DNA from 2 places in the Umboniibacter marinipuniceus genome. Region 1 is predicted to be linked to the other one. Evidence: predicted binding sites of a transcription regulator. Region 1 holds the regulator's gene; the other holds the start of a gene.
The links. Region 1 encodes LexA, which represses DNA repair genes until DNA is damaged. Its sites were predicted from a motif close to ACTGTNTNTANANACAGT; they were not measured.
Positions count from the first base shown of each region.

Region 2: recN (DNA repair protein RecN) is a predicted target of LexA. The motif match lies at 2,774-2,791, and genes of this name have one in related genera.

Region 1 is NZ_REFJ01000002.1:197,614-205,474, forward strand. Features, by position in the region: gene DFR27_RS04625 (hypothetical protein) at 1-259, shown strand, start outside; gene topA (type I DNA topoisomerase) at 338-2,980, shown strand; gene DFR27_RS04635 (hypothetical protein) at 2,981-3,379, shown strand; gene DFR27_RS04640 (hypothetical protein) at 3,455-3,709, shown strand; gene lexA (transcriptional repressor LexA) at 3,800-4,435, opposite strand; gene DFR27_RS04650 (TetR/AcrR family transcriptional regulator) at 4,587-5,219, shown strand; gene DFR27_RS04655 (hypoxanthine-guanine phosphoribosyltransferase) at 5,224-5,769, shown strand; gene DFR27_RS04660 (cold-shock protein) at 5,909-6,118, shown strand; gene DFR27_RS04665 (CsiV family protein) at 6,221-7,477, opposite strand; gene mfd (transcription-repair coupling factor) at 7,480-7,861, opposite strand, start outside.
Region 2 is NZ_REFJ01000001.1:746,741-754,601, forward strand. Features, by position in the region: gene DFR27_RS03380 (RnfH family protein) at 1-181, shown strand, start outside; gene DFR27_RS03385 (outer membrane protein assembly factor BamE) at 226-567, opposite strand; gene fur (ferric iron uptake transcriptional regulator) at 647-1,054, shown strand; gene recN (DNA repair protein RecN) at 1,087-2,772, opposite strand; gene grpE (nucleotide exchange factor GrpE) at 2,901-3,461, shown strand; gene dnaK (molecular chaperone DnaK) at 3,571-5,487, shown strand; gene dnaJ (molecular chaperone DnaJ) at 5,577-6,695, shown strand; gene dapB (4-hydroxy-tetrahydrodipicolinate reductase) at 6,881-7,687, shown strand; gene DFR27_RS03420 (DUF945 family protein) at 7,712-7,861, opposite strand, start outside.

The sequences.
Region 1 (7,861 bases):
CAAACGGACCTTTAGAATTTGGCGCTGGCGGCATCGTTATCGCGACGATTTTCTTCAGGTGCCGGAGTCAGTGAGTGACTACATTAAGACTGCGCTTTATGAAGACGAGCGCTTCATCGAGCTATCAACGTATGAACGCGGGATCGTGCTGAAATGGCACGAATTTGGTTCGGATGAAGGCGTTGCAAAATTATTAGATGACTTGCTAACTTGCCTTAATGCTTCTATTAATGCTAACAATAGAAAAAATGAAGGCTAGTGTTAAAGAAGACCAAATTAAGCTCTGTAACGAAGAAATACAGTTAACTACTCAAAAAATTAGGTGACCAATCCACTTATGGGAAAGTCTTTAGTTATTGTCGAGTCGCCAGCTAAGGCGAAAACGATCAACAAATATCTAGGTTCTAAGTTTGTCGTAAAGTCGTCCGTTGGTCACATCCGTGACTTGCCGACTAGCGGCAATACTTCAACCACCACGCCGGCTGAACGGGCGAAGCAAGCTGCTAAGACCCGAAAAATGAAACCTGCGGAAAAAGCGGCGTACCAAAAAAAGAAGGCGCATGATCAGCTTATTCGCCGAATGGGAATTGACCCGAATCATGGCTGGGACGCCCAGTATGAAATCTTGCCACGTAAAGAAAAGGTGGTTGAAGAATTACAAAAGCTCGCTCGCAATGCTGACACCATCTATCTCGCGACGGATTTGGATAGAGAAGGGGAGGCCATTGCTTGGCACTTGAGGGAGACCATTGGTGGTGACCCTGAGCGCTACCAGCGGGTGGTGTTTAACGAAATTACTAAGACCGCAATCCAAGAGGCTTTTGAAGAGCCCGGTAGACTTGATATTGACCGAGTCAACGCACAGCAAGCACGACGTTTTCTGGATCGTGTTGTGGGGTTTATGGTCTCCCCGCTACTTTGGAAAAAAGTTGCTCGAGGCCTTTCGGCAGGGCGAGTTCAGTCGGTTGCTGTCAAGCTTTTGGTTGAACGAGAGCGCGAGATTCGAATCTTTGTGCCGGAGGAATTTTGGGATCTTTCTGCCTTCCTAAAGTTTCAGGGCGACACGTTTAAATTTGCCCTCAACAAAAAAGACGGCAAGGAGTATAAGCCAACCAGCGGCGCCGAGGCGGCGGAAGTAAAAGCAGCCCTTGAGGCGAGTGACTATACCGTCAGTGCTCGCGAAGATAGGCCAACGAGTTCGAAACCTTCTGCACCGTTTATCACTTCCACGCTTCAGCAGGCAGCTTCAACGCGACTAAGTTTCTCCGTAAAGAAGACGATGACACTGGCTCAACGACTTTACGAAGCCGGTTATATCACTTACATGCGAACCGATTCGACCAACCTGAGCAAAGATGCCGTAGAGAGTTGTCGCGCGCTGATTAGCGATAACTTTGGTGAAGCCTACTTGCCGAAAACGCCGAATAGTTATGGCTCAAAGGAAGGCGCTCAGGAAGCTCACGAAGCGATTCGACCCTCTAGCATTGACGTGCTTGAAGAGCACCTGGAAACCATGGAACCGGACGCACGTCGACTTTATGCACTCATTTGGCGTCAATTTGTTGCCTGCCAAATGACCCCAGCTCGCTATAAGAGTACTCGAATTAAAGTTAATGTTTCAGGATATGAACTCTCTCTGAAAGGGCGAATCGTTGAATTTGATGGTTATACCAAGGTATTACCCGCGATGAGCAAAAAGGATGACGATATAGTTCTGCCCGATATGCAAAGCGGTGATGCCCTGGCGTTAGCTGAAGTGGATGCGAAGCAAAATTTCACCAACCCGCCGGCACGCTACTCCGAGGCGAGCTTGGTTCGTGAACTTGAGAAACGCGGCATCGGTCGTCCATCAACGTATGCTGCTATCATTTCTACCATTCAGGACCGCGGTTATGCTCGGGTTGAAAATAGGCGCTTCTACGCGGAAAAAATGGGCGATATCGTTACCGAGCGCCTGTCTGAATCATTCGCTGAATTAATGAACTATAACTTCACTGCCGATATGGAATCACGACTTGATGATGTCGCGCTTGGAAAGCTTGATTGGAAGCAAGTCCTTGATGAGTTCTACGAACAGTTCCAGGGTGAGTTGACTCAAGCGGAGAGCGAAGAGGGCGGAATGCGCGCTAATGAGCCAGTGGCCACTAGCATCGAGTGTCCAACCTGTAGTCGTACCATGCAAATTCGAACCGGCAGTACCGGCGTGTTCTTGGGCTGTTCAGGCTATAACCTGCCACCTAAGGAACGCTGCAAAACTACCATTAACCTGGTCTCGGGTGATGATGTGGTGTCTTCTGATGGTTCTGAAGAGGCCGAGTCGGCCCTTATTCGCAGTAAGCGGCGTTGTAGTATCGATAACGCCACAATGGATAGCTATCTCATTGATGAGGGCCGGAAACTGCATGTTTGTGGCAACAATCCAGATTGTGACGGCTATGAGATTGAAACGGGATCTTTCCGTATCAAGGGCTACGATGGCCCCACCATTGAATGCGACAAGTGTGGCGCCGAAATGCAGCTTAAAACCGGCCGCTTTGGTAAGTATTTTGGCTGCTCTAGCGAGAGCTGTAAAAACACGCGCAAGCTGCTTAAGAATGGCGAAGTGGCACCACCGAAAATGGATCCCGTTCCAATGCCTGAGCTTAAGTGCGACAAGGTTGAGGACTTTTACGTTTTGCGTGATGGAGCGTCCGGCATGTTCCTCGCGGCCAGCGGCTTTCCAAAGAATCGTGAAACTCGTGCGCCGTTACTGAAAGAAATTCTCCCGCATCGTGACGAGATCGATCCGAAATATAATCATTTTTGGTCGGCACCGGTGGTAGATAGCGACGGCGTGCCGGTTACCATTCGCTTTTCTCGTAAAACGAAATCCCACTACGTCCAAAGCGAGGTTAACGGCAAACCGAGTGGCTGGCGCGCTGAGTACGATGACGAGGCGTCACGCTGGGTAGTGAGTGACAAGAAGAAAAAGGCGAAGTAGATGGACTATGCCCAGGCGCAGCGTGAGTTACTTACTCTGCGCCATATTCTTGAGCGAGGAATGTCTCAAGGCAACTTAGGTGAACTTGACTATCAGGCGCTTTGGGCGCGTTTTTTGAATGCGCTCGCCATCCTCTATCAGCTTCCTCGTGCAGCCTTGGACGGGCGTGATAAGATTTCATCCCTGCCATTCGAACTTGGCGCTTTGGTTGTTTTGCAGTATGAAAATAATTCATGGCTGCAAAAACTGCTGAAGGTTGCCCGTTCAACCATCTCAGCTAGCCAGATCATTGGTTCAGACCGCGAAAATCAACCCCTCGATGATTCGGAAATTGAGCGCTCTGTCACGACATTCATCGAGCAGCTTGAACTTCAGATAAATCTCCAATTTGAAGCGTGAAATTGATTTCTTAATGATGTTATAGTGGTTTCTACTACTGCAGTGGCTCGATAAATATAACAGTTAGGGGGTCGTATGGACGACGAAGTATTTGAGTTGGTTGAGTTAAGTTCGGGTACCATCGCCCTTAAGCGTCACGGTGATGATTCAGAGAATGCCGAATGTCTAATCAAGATTGAAATTGGCCCTGAGATCGAAAAGAACTTGAGTGTAGAGCGAATGGAGTTTGTACGAATCATGCTAGAGGCGGGCTTTTCCGAAGCAGCTGATCGTCATCAGAGTCATTATGAAGAGGAATTACCACTTCAGCACTCACAGTTACTGCACTGAACTTCTCATGCCCCGTAAATGAAAAAAGCCCGTTCTAAGAAGACGGGCTTTTTAATGTAAGTGCGCTTAAACTGCTTGAGAATGACTTCCCTAGTGTCGTCTGATTACACCTACGCTAATTCCTTCAATATCAAAATCCTGACAACTCAAGTCTACCTCTATGGGCGAATACTCTTCATTCTCGGCATGGAGGAGTATCTTTGCGGCGCTCAGCTTTTCGTAGCGCTTGACCGTCACTTCATCATCGATTCGCGCAACCACAATATCGCCATTGCGGATATTTTTAGTTTGATGGACGGCGAGGAGGTCACCGTCATGAATGCCGATATCGATCATTGAATCACCCTGAACGTTTAACATGTAGTTGGCTCGTGGGTGGAAAAAGTCCGGTGATACCGGGCAGTGAGATTCTACGTGTTCTATGGCGAGTACTGGGGAGCCTGCTGCGACTTTACCAACGATGGGGAGTTGGTTGTCGTTAGCGGCAGGAACACTGAGCTCGGCGGCCTCAGGATTAACAAGTATGCGTAAACCACGGGAGGTTCCAGCAATCTTTTCAATCGCGCCCTTACGCGCTAGCGCTTTGAGGTGCTCTTCGGCCGCGTTGGCAGATTTAAAGCCCAGCTCAGCCGCAATCTCCGCGCGAGTAGGGGGTAAGCCAGTATCAGCGATATGCTTGGCTAGCACATCAAGTACATCCTGTTGGCGCTTGGTAAGTTTAACCATGGTTTTATGCCTGTTTGTTTATACAGTAATGTAACTATATACAGGTTTTGCTGACGCTGCAACCTTAACAAAAACTTGTTGTTTTACGGGCTGATGAACTTGACGTACTAATAATTCAAACGTATGTTTGAATTATTATTCAGGGAGTATTATGAGTACCACATCACTTCGTATTTTGGACCAGGCGGAACGGCTTTTTGCCGAGCAGGGTTTCAATGAAACATCGCTTAGAGCCATTACCTCCGCAGCTGAAGTAAATATCGCTTCGGTCAATTACCACTTTGGCTCCAAGAAGAATCTGATTCAGGCGGTGTTTAATCGCTATTTGGAAGATTTTTACAGCGGCTACAATGAGCAAATATCGGCACTGGCAGTTGATAGTCAAGCGGTAACACAACGACAAGCCATCGAGGCGGCCATTATTGCCATGTTGGGCAGGGATTTGAACGTTGCCAGGGCCCGACGCTTCATGATGTTGTTACGGCATGCCTATGCACAACAGCAGGGGCACTTACGACGATTCATTCAGGATCACTACAATGATGATTATCGTCGAATGATTCAGCACTTGGCAGGCAAAAAGCTGCAAGATGGAGCGAAGTTAAAGTTCTACTGGCGGCTTCAGTTCTTAATGGGTGCAGCCATGTTTTCCCTCGCTGAGTTCGATACATTGGATGCCATTGCCGATGCTCAGTATCACGAACGAATCTCTACCCATGAGCTTCTCGACTTGTTTATCCCAACTGCTTTAGCTATTTTAAATCCTCAATCAGAGGAGTGCTAAAGCAATGACGGCCATCAATACACCTGGATTCATGGATCAGGCTGAGTGTCTCTACGATCATCAGACGGTTTGCGCCTCAATTGAAGTGCTTGCAGCGAGCTTGAATCACGACTTTGCCGATAAACAACCGGTGGTGCTTGTAGTGATGACGGGTGGCGCAATTGTAGCGGGCCATTTGTTGCCGCAACTGAGCTTTCCGCTTGAGCTTGATTATATTCATGCTACCCGTTACCAGGGAAAGATGACCGGTGAAAAGGTGCGCTGGTTGGTGCAGCCTCAGATTTCGCTGATAGGTCGTGATGTGCTAATTATCGACGATATCCACGATGTGGGGCTAACCCTCGGCGAGATCAATTCCTACTGTATGGAGCGGGGGGCTACCAGTGTGACCTCTGCAGTACTACTCCTTAAGAATCACCCCCGTAAGGCATCGGTACCCTGCGATTATCACGCGCTTGAAGTCGATGATCGCTTTGTGTTCGGTTTTGGTATGGACTACAAAGGTCTATGGCGAAATGCCCCCGGGATTTTTGCGCTGCCTAAAGCCTAGCTATTGTACCTCGTTGCATATTCCCGTCAGCGGTTGAATAGGACTTGACAAGTTTGCCCTCGCAATAAACTATTATACATAGCGCACTTCGGTGGCTAATAATAACTCGAAATAAAAATAATAAGATGAGGCTGTTAAAATGGATGCTCGTGAAATCGGCACTGTAAAGTGGTTCAATAATGCTCGTGGTTTTGGCTTTATTCAGCGTGCTGACGGGGAGGACGTATTCGTTCACTACCGTTCTATTCAAGGCGAAGGCTATAAAACCCTAGACGAAGGTCAACAGGTTGAGTATGACATGGTAACGGGAGATAAGGGCTTGCAAGCTGAGCAGGTTGTACCTGTTTAGACAATTAACTACCCGTTTCGGTGTTTGCTTGAAGAACGAAAAAAACCGTACTCACTATCATGAGTACGGTTTTTTTATAGCAGTGGGATTTGATTGATGGGGCTATTCGCTCTCGGCGACATCATCGGCCAGCGCGGGAAGCAAACTATCCATCAAGGCCTCCCGTTCTTCGTATCGGGTTAATTTCACCACTACACCAAATGCCGGGTGATCAACGTAATATTGAACGCCTGATCGCATTCGTTGGGTTGTGTTTAAACTAAAATGCCGAGTGGACACCCAAGTTTCTGACCCAGCTGGATTGTCGTCAAGGGAGGGTATCATTAGTCCTGACGTGATAGGCGAGTTAGTGTTAAAGCTAAATGGGTCAGTCTCTGCCGTATCCGTAGTAGGCAGTTCAACCTCATTGACGCGGATAGTTCGGGGCGGGATTGATGGCAAGTGCTCAGTGAGTTCATCGTCGCTAAGTGCCAATTTAAAGGTGCTCATCCAGAGATCTATGCCGGCATGAACATAGCGCTGCTGACGATCGAGTTGAATGGTACCCTCTAGCTCGAAGTGCTCGCCGAGTTGTCTTCCACCCAGAACTACTATTGGCTCACCGTTTGAGGCCGGGGGAATATACTGGTGCCACGCAGAGTGATGGAGCACTCTATAACGATTGGCTGTCAGTCGTGAATCAGAAAGCTCGTAGAGATCTTCGTCAAGGGGGACATACTCGGCGAAGTGTTGAACCAGTTGAGTAATTTCGTTGAGGTCAATTTGCCACTGCGGTAGGGAGGCTTCCGGTTCCCATAGTTCATTCATGCTTTGGCGATCATCGCTTGCTGAATTGGTTGCCGCGGTGTTCAAGTTAGCTTCAGTGCTTAAGATGTTATTCTGTTGCCATAGTTCGTGTAGTTGATTTACCCAGTCACGAAGCGGTGGCGCTACGGCTAACAGGTCGCTCGGTGACGGTTCAGCTGAGCTCACATCGGACAGTATCAACTGGTCTGGCGCGAGCGGGTTCGTGTCAGAACTGTCATTGACCGCTAGGTCGATCTCAGTCCCCGTGCCTGTTGGTGTCGTTGCCAACGGTGAGCTATTGACTGCTAGCTCGTTGTTGGGCTTGATTGCGTATGCGCTCTCTAGCTCATCAGCCAGTAATTGTTGAGTGACGGCGGCTGCGGGTTGAAGATGTATTGCGTTAAGGGGGTAACTTAACGGCGGTGTTTCTGGCCAGCGTTCACTGTTTATGTCTGCCTGATTTCCTTGGGTGAAGACGAGCAATTCCACCCGATACCAGTTCTCTGATCCATGACTAGGTAGACTCAGGATTGCAGTGCTTAAGAGCGCTAGGCAACGAAGTTTTACTCGCATATTTATGAGGCCTGTGTTGTTTTACTTAGATGGTCGATGAGATCGTTTACCCACACCAAACGTTGTTCTCGATCCTCCAATGGTAACCCGAAGCGGAGCTCGTTGGCACCTTGTAGACTGAAAATTCGTGACTGCTGTTGGACTAACTGAACAATTTGCAGTGGTTGTATCGTAGTAGCGTCGGCAAAGACAATTTTACCACCCGTTGCGGAGCATACGAGCTTCTTAATCCCAATAGTTTGACAGCGCTGACGTACTTCGTTGACGTCGAAGAGGCGCTTAGTGGGTTGTGGTAAAAGTCCAAAACGGTCAATGAGCTCAATCTGCAAGGCACGGAGCTCGGCGGGGGTCTTGGTGTTACTGATTCGTTTATACAGTACTAAA
Region 2 (7,861 bases), on a different contig from region 1:
ATACCCGCAGATCAATCTGCAAACGGATAAAATGGGAATTTTCAGTAAAGCCTTTAGTGCGAAACAAGGCCCTGATGCCTATGAACTTAAAGCGGGGGATAGAGTTGAAATCTATCGTCCACTCATAGCTGACCCTAAAGAGGCGCGGCGTAAGCGTGCAGAGAAGAAGGCGGCTGAGTAGTCCGCCATTCGCATTGATAGCGCATGGCGGAGTGCCTTAAAGCGTTATTCGTCAGAACTAATTTGTGCGTCTAGCTGACTGTCAATTTCTACTAGCAGGTCATTGTCGAACTTGAGGCTAAGGCGCTTGGTTCGAGTTACCTCATCCGCATCCTTAAGGCTCCAGAAATAATCCCAGCGATTCGCGTTGAAGGTATCCGCCACCAGTGGCGTGCCTAAAACGAAGCGAACCTGCGATTTGTCCATGCCTATCTCAAGTTGTTCAACTTTTTCCGCCGAAATGACATTGCCTTGCTGGATGTCAATTTTGTACACCCGAAAGCGCGAGCAGCCGCTCACGGCTAATATGGTAGCGAGAGCTAGTACAATAAAGGTATACTTTTTCATTATTCGGTTATCCAGTACTTCAAGTGAGTTGTGATAATACCTAAGCTAAAGCCAACATAGAAGAGCAAAAGGTCCATAAATGCCTAGCGAAAATATCGAGTTAAAAAAAGCGGGTCTTAAAGTTACCCATCCCCGCGTTAGAATACTTCAAGTACTCGAAAGTTCCCCGAACCGTCATTTAAGTGCAGAAGATGTTTATCAGCAACTCCGTGATGCGGGTGATGACGTTGGTATTGCAACGGTTTACAGGGTATTAACTCAGTTTGAACAGGCTGGCATGGTTCAGAAGCTAAACTTTGACGGTGGCCAATCAGTCTTCGAATTGGATGACGGTGATCACCATGATCATATGGTATGTGTGGATACTGGGAAGGTCATTGAATTTCACTCAGAGGAAATTGAGCGACTACAGGAAGAAATTGCCGCCGCACACGGATACGAAATTAGTGATCACTCCTTGGTACTTTACGTCAAGCCAAAGAGCTAACAACTCTTTGGCTCACTAGCGCTGGAAAGAATTTAATGCATTAGCTCACTAAGGTCTTCGACCTCTTCGAGCAATGCACGAGCGTTCGCTCTTGTCTGTTCCTTCACTTCACTACCGCCTAGCATTCTTGCTAACTCTTCGGTGCGCTCTTCCGGTGATAAATAACGAAGTGTTGAATGTGTGTTGCCTTTCTTGGTGGCTTTGGAAACGTGCCAATGATTATGCGACTGCGCGGCAACCTGCGGTTGGTGGGTCACACTCAGTACTTGAAGATTAACCCCTAATTTACGCATGAGCTGACCAATCTTCGAGGCAGTTGTTCCCCCCACACCAACATCGACCTCATCGAACAGGAGTGTTGGCACGGTTGCCACACTTGCCGTAACCACTGATATTGCCAGAGCGATACGGCTGAGTTCACCACCCGAGGCCACTTTATTAAGCGGTCCAAAGGGTTGCCCCACGTTGGTTTGTACCATGAAGTTAACGCTTTCAGTGCCGGTTGGTGAGAGATCGCTTAAGTTGGTTGGTTGCCATTCAACCTTGAGTTGCGCGCCATCCATAGCTAGTTCGCCGAAAAGTTTATTAACAGCGCTGCATAGCGTTTGTCCCGCTTTGACGCGTGCCTTAGCTAGCTTGTCTGCGGCGTGATAGTACTGATCTTCCAGTTCCGCCATTGCGCGCTGCAGCGTCTCAACTTGGGTATCTATTCCCGAGAGTGCCAATAGCTCATCACTCAGTTCAAGGTGCAGCGACAGTAACGCCTCGGGCATCACTTTGTGCTTTCGTGCAACGGCATAAATTGATTCTAGGCGCTGAGTCACGGACTGAAGTGCCTCGGGGTTGTGTTCCACGTCACTGAGGTGTTGACGGAGCTCGGAAGTGGCTTCATCAGTATGAATCAATGCGGTATTGAGTAGCTCGATAGCCGATTCAGCGGCATTGGAGATAACGGGCATGGAAGTCAGGGCGTTGAGCGCGTTTTGTAGCTGGGTCCGAATGCCCTTATCGCGGTCAATTAAGGAACTCGCCTCCTCACCGGCAGTGATCAATGCCTGTGCGTGCGATAGCAGTTGCTGCTGTGCTTCCAGCGTTTCAATTTCACCCTCCGCTAACGCCAAGGCATCCAACTCAGACACTTGGTACTGGAGTAATTGCTTGCGAGCGATGCCTTCCTCTGGGTTGGCGGTTAGAAGTTTTAGCTCCTTCTTATACTTGCGCCATTCAGCCGCGTAACGAGCAACACTGGCTCTTTGGGTACTCAGTTGCCCAATCTCATCCACCAAGTTTAATTGATGGTTAGTATTGAGGAGTGCCTGATGGCCGTGTTGGCTATGGATTTCTGCCAAAAGGGGGGCGAGCTGCTTGAGCTGTGAGGCGGCAACAGGGCGACCATTTAAAAATGCTTTGCTGCGACCGTCTGCGGAGACCACACGGCGAAGAATACAGTGATCTTCATCCATGAGCTCATGGGCGTTTAGCCAATCAATAGCGGCTTGGTTTTCACGAATGTCAAAGCAGGCCGAGATGTCAGCGCGCTTGGCGCCATGGCGCACATAGCCAGCGTCAGATCGGGCGCCAAGTGCTAGGCTGAGGGCGTCCAACATAATGGATTTACCGGCGCCGGTTTCGCCTGTAATGACAGTGAGCCCTGGGCTAAATTCTAGATTGAGTGATTCGACCAAGGCGAATTGCGAGATAGATAGTTCACTTAACATAACTGTGTTTCCATACAGTGTTTTTATATACAGTATCCTGTTGGTGATTTTTTGGCAAGCGGGGCTTGAAAAATAATTTGTAGCATCCATATAGCTAACATCGATAGGAAATTGCAACGGAGTAAATCGTGAGCGATAAAGATTTAGAGAATCAAGCACAGCAAGAAGCAGTCAACGAGGAAGTTGCTGCGGAGGAAAACATTGAGCTTTCCACTGAGCAAATGTTGGAAGCGCAGATTGAAACGCTGAGTGAAGAGGTTGGTCAGTTGAAAGACCAGATGCTTCGTGTTCAGGCAGAAGCGGCCAATATTCGCCGTCGTTCGGAGATTGATGTTCAGAACGCTCATAAGTACGGCCAGGAAAAGCTGGTTAAAGACCTTCTTCAGGTTGCCGATAACTTAGAGCGCGCGCTGAGCGCCATCGATGCCGATGACGAAGCGGTTAAGCCACTGGCTGAAGGGGTTGAATTAACCTTGAAGTCTTTCATTGATAACTTGGCCAAGCACAAGGTTGAAGCGGTTAACCCAGTGGGCGAACCGTTTGACCCGAACCTACACCAGGCAATGACCATGGTGCCTAACCCGGATCTAGAGCCGAACACCGTTATGGATGTGATGCAGAAAGGCTACACCTTGCATGGACGTATCGTTCGCCCTGCAATGGTGGTTGTTTCAAAGGCAGCGGGTTAAAAAAAAGATTCACATGAGGGTTGAAAAAGTTTTTCTAAACCCCATTTAAGTTACATAGATTGATAAACGGTGTAGCAATACACCAACCGAAATTTGATTGGAGGCCACTATGGGCAAAATCATTGGAATTGACTTAGGTACTACTAACTCTTGTGTTGCGGTAATGGAAGGCGACAAGGTTAAGGTAATTGAAAACGCTGAAGGCGACCGTACTACGCCATCTATTATTGGTTACGCTGAAGACGGCGAGACCTTAGTTGGTGCAGCGGCAAAGCGCCAGGCAGTAACTAATCCACACAACACGGTTTACGCCATTAAGCGTCTGATCGGCCGTAAGTTTACGGATAACGAAGTTCAGAAGGATCTTAACCTAGTACCATTTGGTATCGTAGCGGCCGACAACGGTGACGCATGGGTTGAAGTGAAAGGCGAAAAGCAAGCTCCGCCGCAGATTTCTGCTGAAGTGCTGAAGAAGATGAAGAAGTCAGCTGAAGACTACCTTGGTGAAAGCGTAACCGAAGCTGTGGTAACCGTTCCGGCTTACTTCAATGACTCACAGCGTCAAGCTACCAAAGATGCCGGTAAGATTGCTGGTCTTGAAGTGAAGCGTATCATCAACGAACCTACTGCGGCAGCAATGGCTTACGGCCTAGACAAAGCAAAGGGCGAGCGCAAAGTTGCGGTATACGACCTTGGTGGTGGTACTTTCGATATCTCGATCATTGAAATTGATGAAGCCGATGGCGACATTCAGTTTGTTGTACTCTCTACTAACGGTGACACGCACCTAGGTGGTGAGGATTTCGATCTAGTGTTAATCAACTACTTGGCTGACGAGTTCAAGAACCAGTCTGGTATTGATCTGAAAGGTGACCCGCTAGCAATGCAGCGTTTGAAGGTTGCTGCTGAGAAAGCGAAAATTGAGTTGTCTTCTAGCTCACAAACTGAAGTCAACGAGCCGTACATCACTGCTGACGCAACGGGTCCTAAGCACTTGGTTGTTAAGTTGACTCGTTCAAAGCTTGAGTCACTGGTAGAGAAGCTTATCGAGCAGTCACTAGCGCCGGTTCGCCAAGCACTTGATGATGCAGATCTAAGCGTTTCTGAGATCGATGACGTTATCTTGGTTGGTGGTCAGACTCGTATGCCACTTGTTCAGGAGAAGGTAACTGCTTTCTTCGGCAAAGAGCCACGTAAAGATGTTAACCCTGACGAAGCAGTAGCAATGGGTGCTGCAATTCAAGGTGCGGTACTTTCTGGTGATGTTACCGACGTCCTGCTTTTGGACGTGACTCCACTATCGCTAGGTATTGAAACAATGGGCGGTGTTGCAACACCGTTGATTGAGAAGAACACTACGATTCCTACTAAGAAGTCGCAGGTTTTCTCAACGGCCGATGACAACCAAACAGCGGTAACGATCCACGTTGTTCAGGGTGAGCGTAAGCAAGCTGTACAGAACAAGTCACTGGGACGTTTCGATTTGGCTGACATCCCGCCAGCACCGCGTGGCATGCCACAGATTGAAGTAACTTTCGACATCGATGCAAACGGTATTCTTAACGTTAGCGCGAAAGACAAAGCAACCGGCAAAGAGCAGTCCATTGTGATTAAAGCTTCGTCTGGTTTGAGCGATGAAGAGATTGAACAAATGGTCAAAGATGCGGAAGCTAACGCTGAAGCGGATAAGGCCTTCGAAGAAGTTGTTCAAGCACGTAATGCGCTTGAAGGTCTAACACACGCATCGAAGAAGACACTTGAAGAAGCCGGTGATAAGGCTACTGATGAAGAGAAAGCAGCTATTGAAGCGGCGATCACTGAAGCAGAAGAAGCCGCCAAAGGCGACAACAAGGAAGCGATGGAAGCAGCAACTCAGAAGTTGACTGAAGCCACTTCAGGTCTGGCACAGAAGATGTACGCAGAGCAAGCTGAAGCCGAGCAAGGCCAGGCAAGCGACGCCACACAAGCTCAAGGCGACGACGTTGTTGACGCAGAGTTTGAAGAAGTGAAAGACGAAAAGAAGTAAGCGCCTAGGCGTGAGCTAAAGCAGGGCGCATCAAGAAGTTAAACTTTCTTGTTTGCGCCTTTTGCGTTATTGGATAAAGGCAAAATTTGATGTCAAAAACAGATTATTATGAAGTGCTTGGTGTAGGGCGCGACGCAACCGAGAAAGACCTAAAGCGAGCTTATCGTAAGGTTGCTGCGAAGTATCACCCGGATCGTAATCCCGATGACCCAAAAGCTGAAGAGAAGTTTAAAGAAGCTTCAGAGGCCTATGAAATCCTTTCCGACTCACAGAAGCGTGGCGCCTATGATCAATACGGTCATGCCGCGTTTGAACAGGGCGGTCAAGGTGGTGGCGGCTTCGGTGGCGGTGGCGCTGGATTCGGCGATATCTTCGGCGACGTCTTTGGTGATATTTTCGGTGGCGGTCGTCGTCAGCGTGGTCCACAGCCAGGGCGCGATCTTCAGTATAACCTTGAGCTAACGCTTGAAGAAGCGGTTCATGGTGTTAAGAAGACCATTAAGATTCCAACGGATGTAGACTGTGATACCTGTGATGGTTCAGGTTCAAAGGATGGCTCTAAGCCGGAGACCTGCGGTACCTGTAATGGGCATGGTCAGGTTCGTATGCAGCAGGGTATGTTTGCGGTTCAGCAAGCTTGTCCAAGCTGTCATGGCCGTGGCTCCGTCATTAAAGATCCATGTTACTCATGCCGAGGAACGGGCCAGAAAGAAGTTGAGAAATCGCTTTCTGTTACCATTCCGGCCGGCGTTGATACGGGTGCGCGCGTTCGTCTATCGGGAGAAGGTGAAGCCTCTCCAAATGGCGGCCCAACGGGTGATCTCTATGTTATGGTCCATGTTCGCGAGCATAAGATCTTTGAGCGCGATGGCAAGAACCTCTACTGTAACGTTCCAGTAAGTATTGTTGATGCCGCCCTAGGTGGCGAGATTGAAGTACCTACTTTAGATGGTAAGGTTAAGCTTAAGATTCCATCGGAAACTCAGTCAGGTAAAATGTTCCGTCTCCGTGGTAAAGGTGTGGTAGACCTTCGTGGCGGATCGGCTGGTGACTTGATGTGTCGGATGCAGGTGGAAACACCGGTTAAGCTCAACAAGGAGCAGGTTGAGATCTTGGAGGCGTTCCGGGATAGCTTGGAAGGTGATAAAAACTCACCGCGTAAAAAGAGCTGGTTTGACGATGTGAAGAGTTTCTTCGCCGGCGAATAAGCCAACTAGAAAAGAGGATGCTATTTAGCATCCTTTTTTTTGGCTGTAATTTGGGTGTGAGGAATTAAGCCCCTATGAATCCTAGCTAAGTTACTATTCCGCCTTGGTATAGGAGCTATAGGGGATCCATTTTTACCTAAGCTTGGTTTGGGTGTAGACTGCTAGCAAATAGATAAAGAGCACGTATCATGACAACAATTGCCATAGTAGGCGCAGGCGGTCGCATGGGCCGCGCCTTGATTAGCGCTGTGACCGAGAGCGCCGATATGAACCTAAGCGCAGCCACGGCACGAGCAGGCAGCTCGCTGTTGGGGGTGGATGCGGGTGAGTTAGCGGGCGTGGGTAAATTGGATGTCACGGTCGTAAGCTCGGACGAATTGGCGCACCAGCAGTTTGATGTGCTTATTGATTTTAGTCAGCCTGAACTCAGTCTTGAAAACCTAAGGGTCTGTGCTGAAATGAACGCGGCGGTAGTGCTGGGAACCACTGGTTTCAACCAGCAGCAGCGCGAACAAATCAACCACTTTGCGCAACGTATTCCCATTGTCTTTTCGGCTAATATGAGCGTTGGTGTGAACGTGGCTCATAAGCTACTCGCTATGGCCGCGCAGGCCATGGCGGATGACTACGACATTGAGATCCTAGAGGCGCACCACCGATTTAAGAAGGATGCACCGTCTGGCACCGCATTGGCAATGGGAGAAGTGATTGCCGAGACCATTGGTCGTGACCTCAATGATGTGGCAATTTATGGCCGTGAGGGCTTCACTGGTGAACGCGATAGCGAGACAATTGGATTTGCTACGGTTCGCGGCGGCGACGTAGTAGGCGATCATACGGTAATGTTTCTTGGCGATGGCGACCGTTTAGAGATAACCCATAAAGCGTCGAGTCGAAATACCTTTGCTAAGGGGGCGATAAAAGCAGCACGCTGGTTGCAAGGCCAGCCTAATGGCCTCTATTCCATGTCCAACGTGCTTGGTCTTAACTAAGCGCTTCAGCTAGCGCTAGCGGTTCTAATTACCCGCTGGCGCTAGCGGAATTCCATTGAGTAGCAAACTGCCTGCTTGTAACGAAAGCGGGCTTTCATATCCTTGAGAACCATCTCGGTTCAAAAAGCCAGCTTCGGCATACTGCTCGAAAAGCTGTTCAAGTTGCCTCCGGGC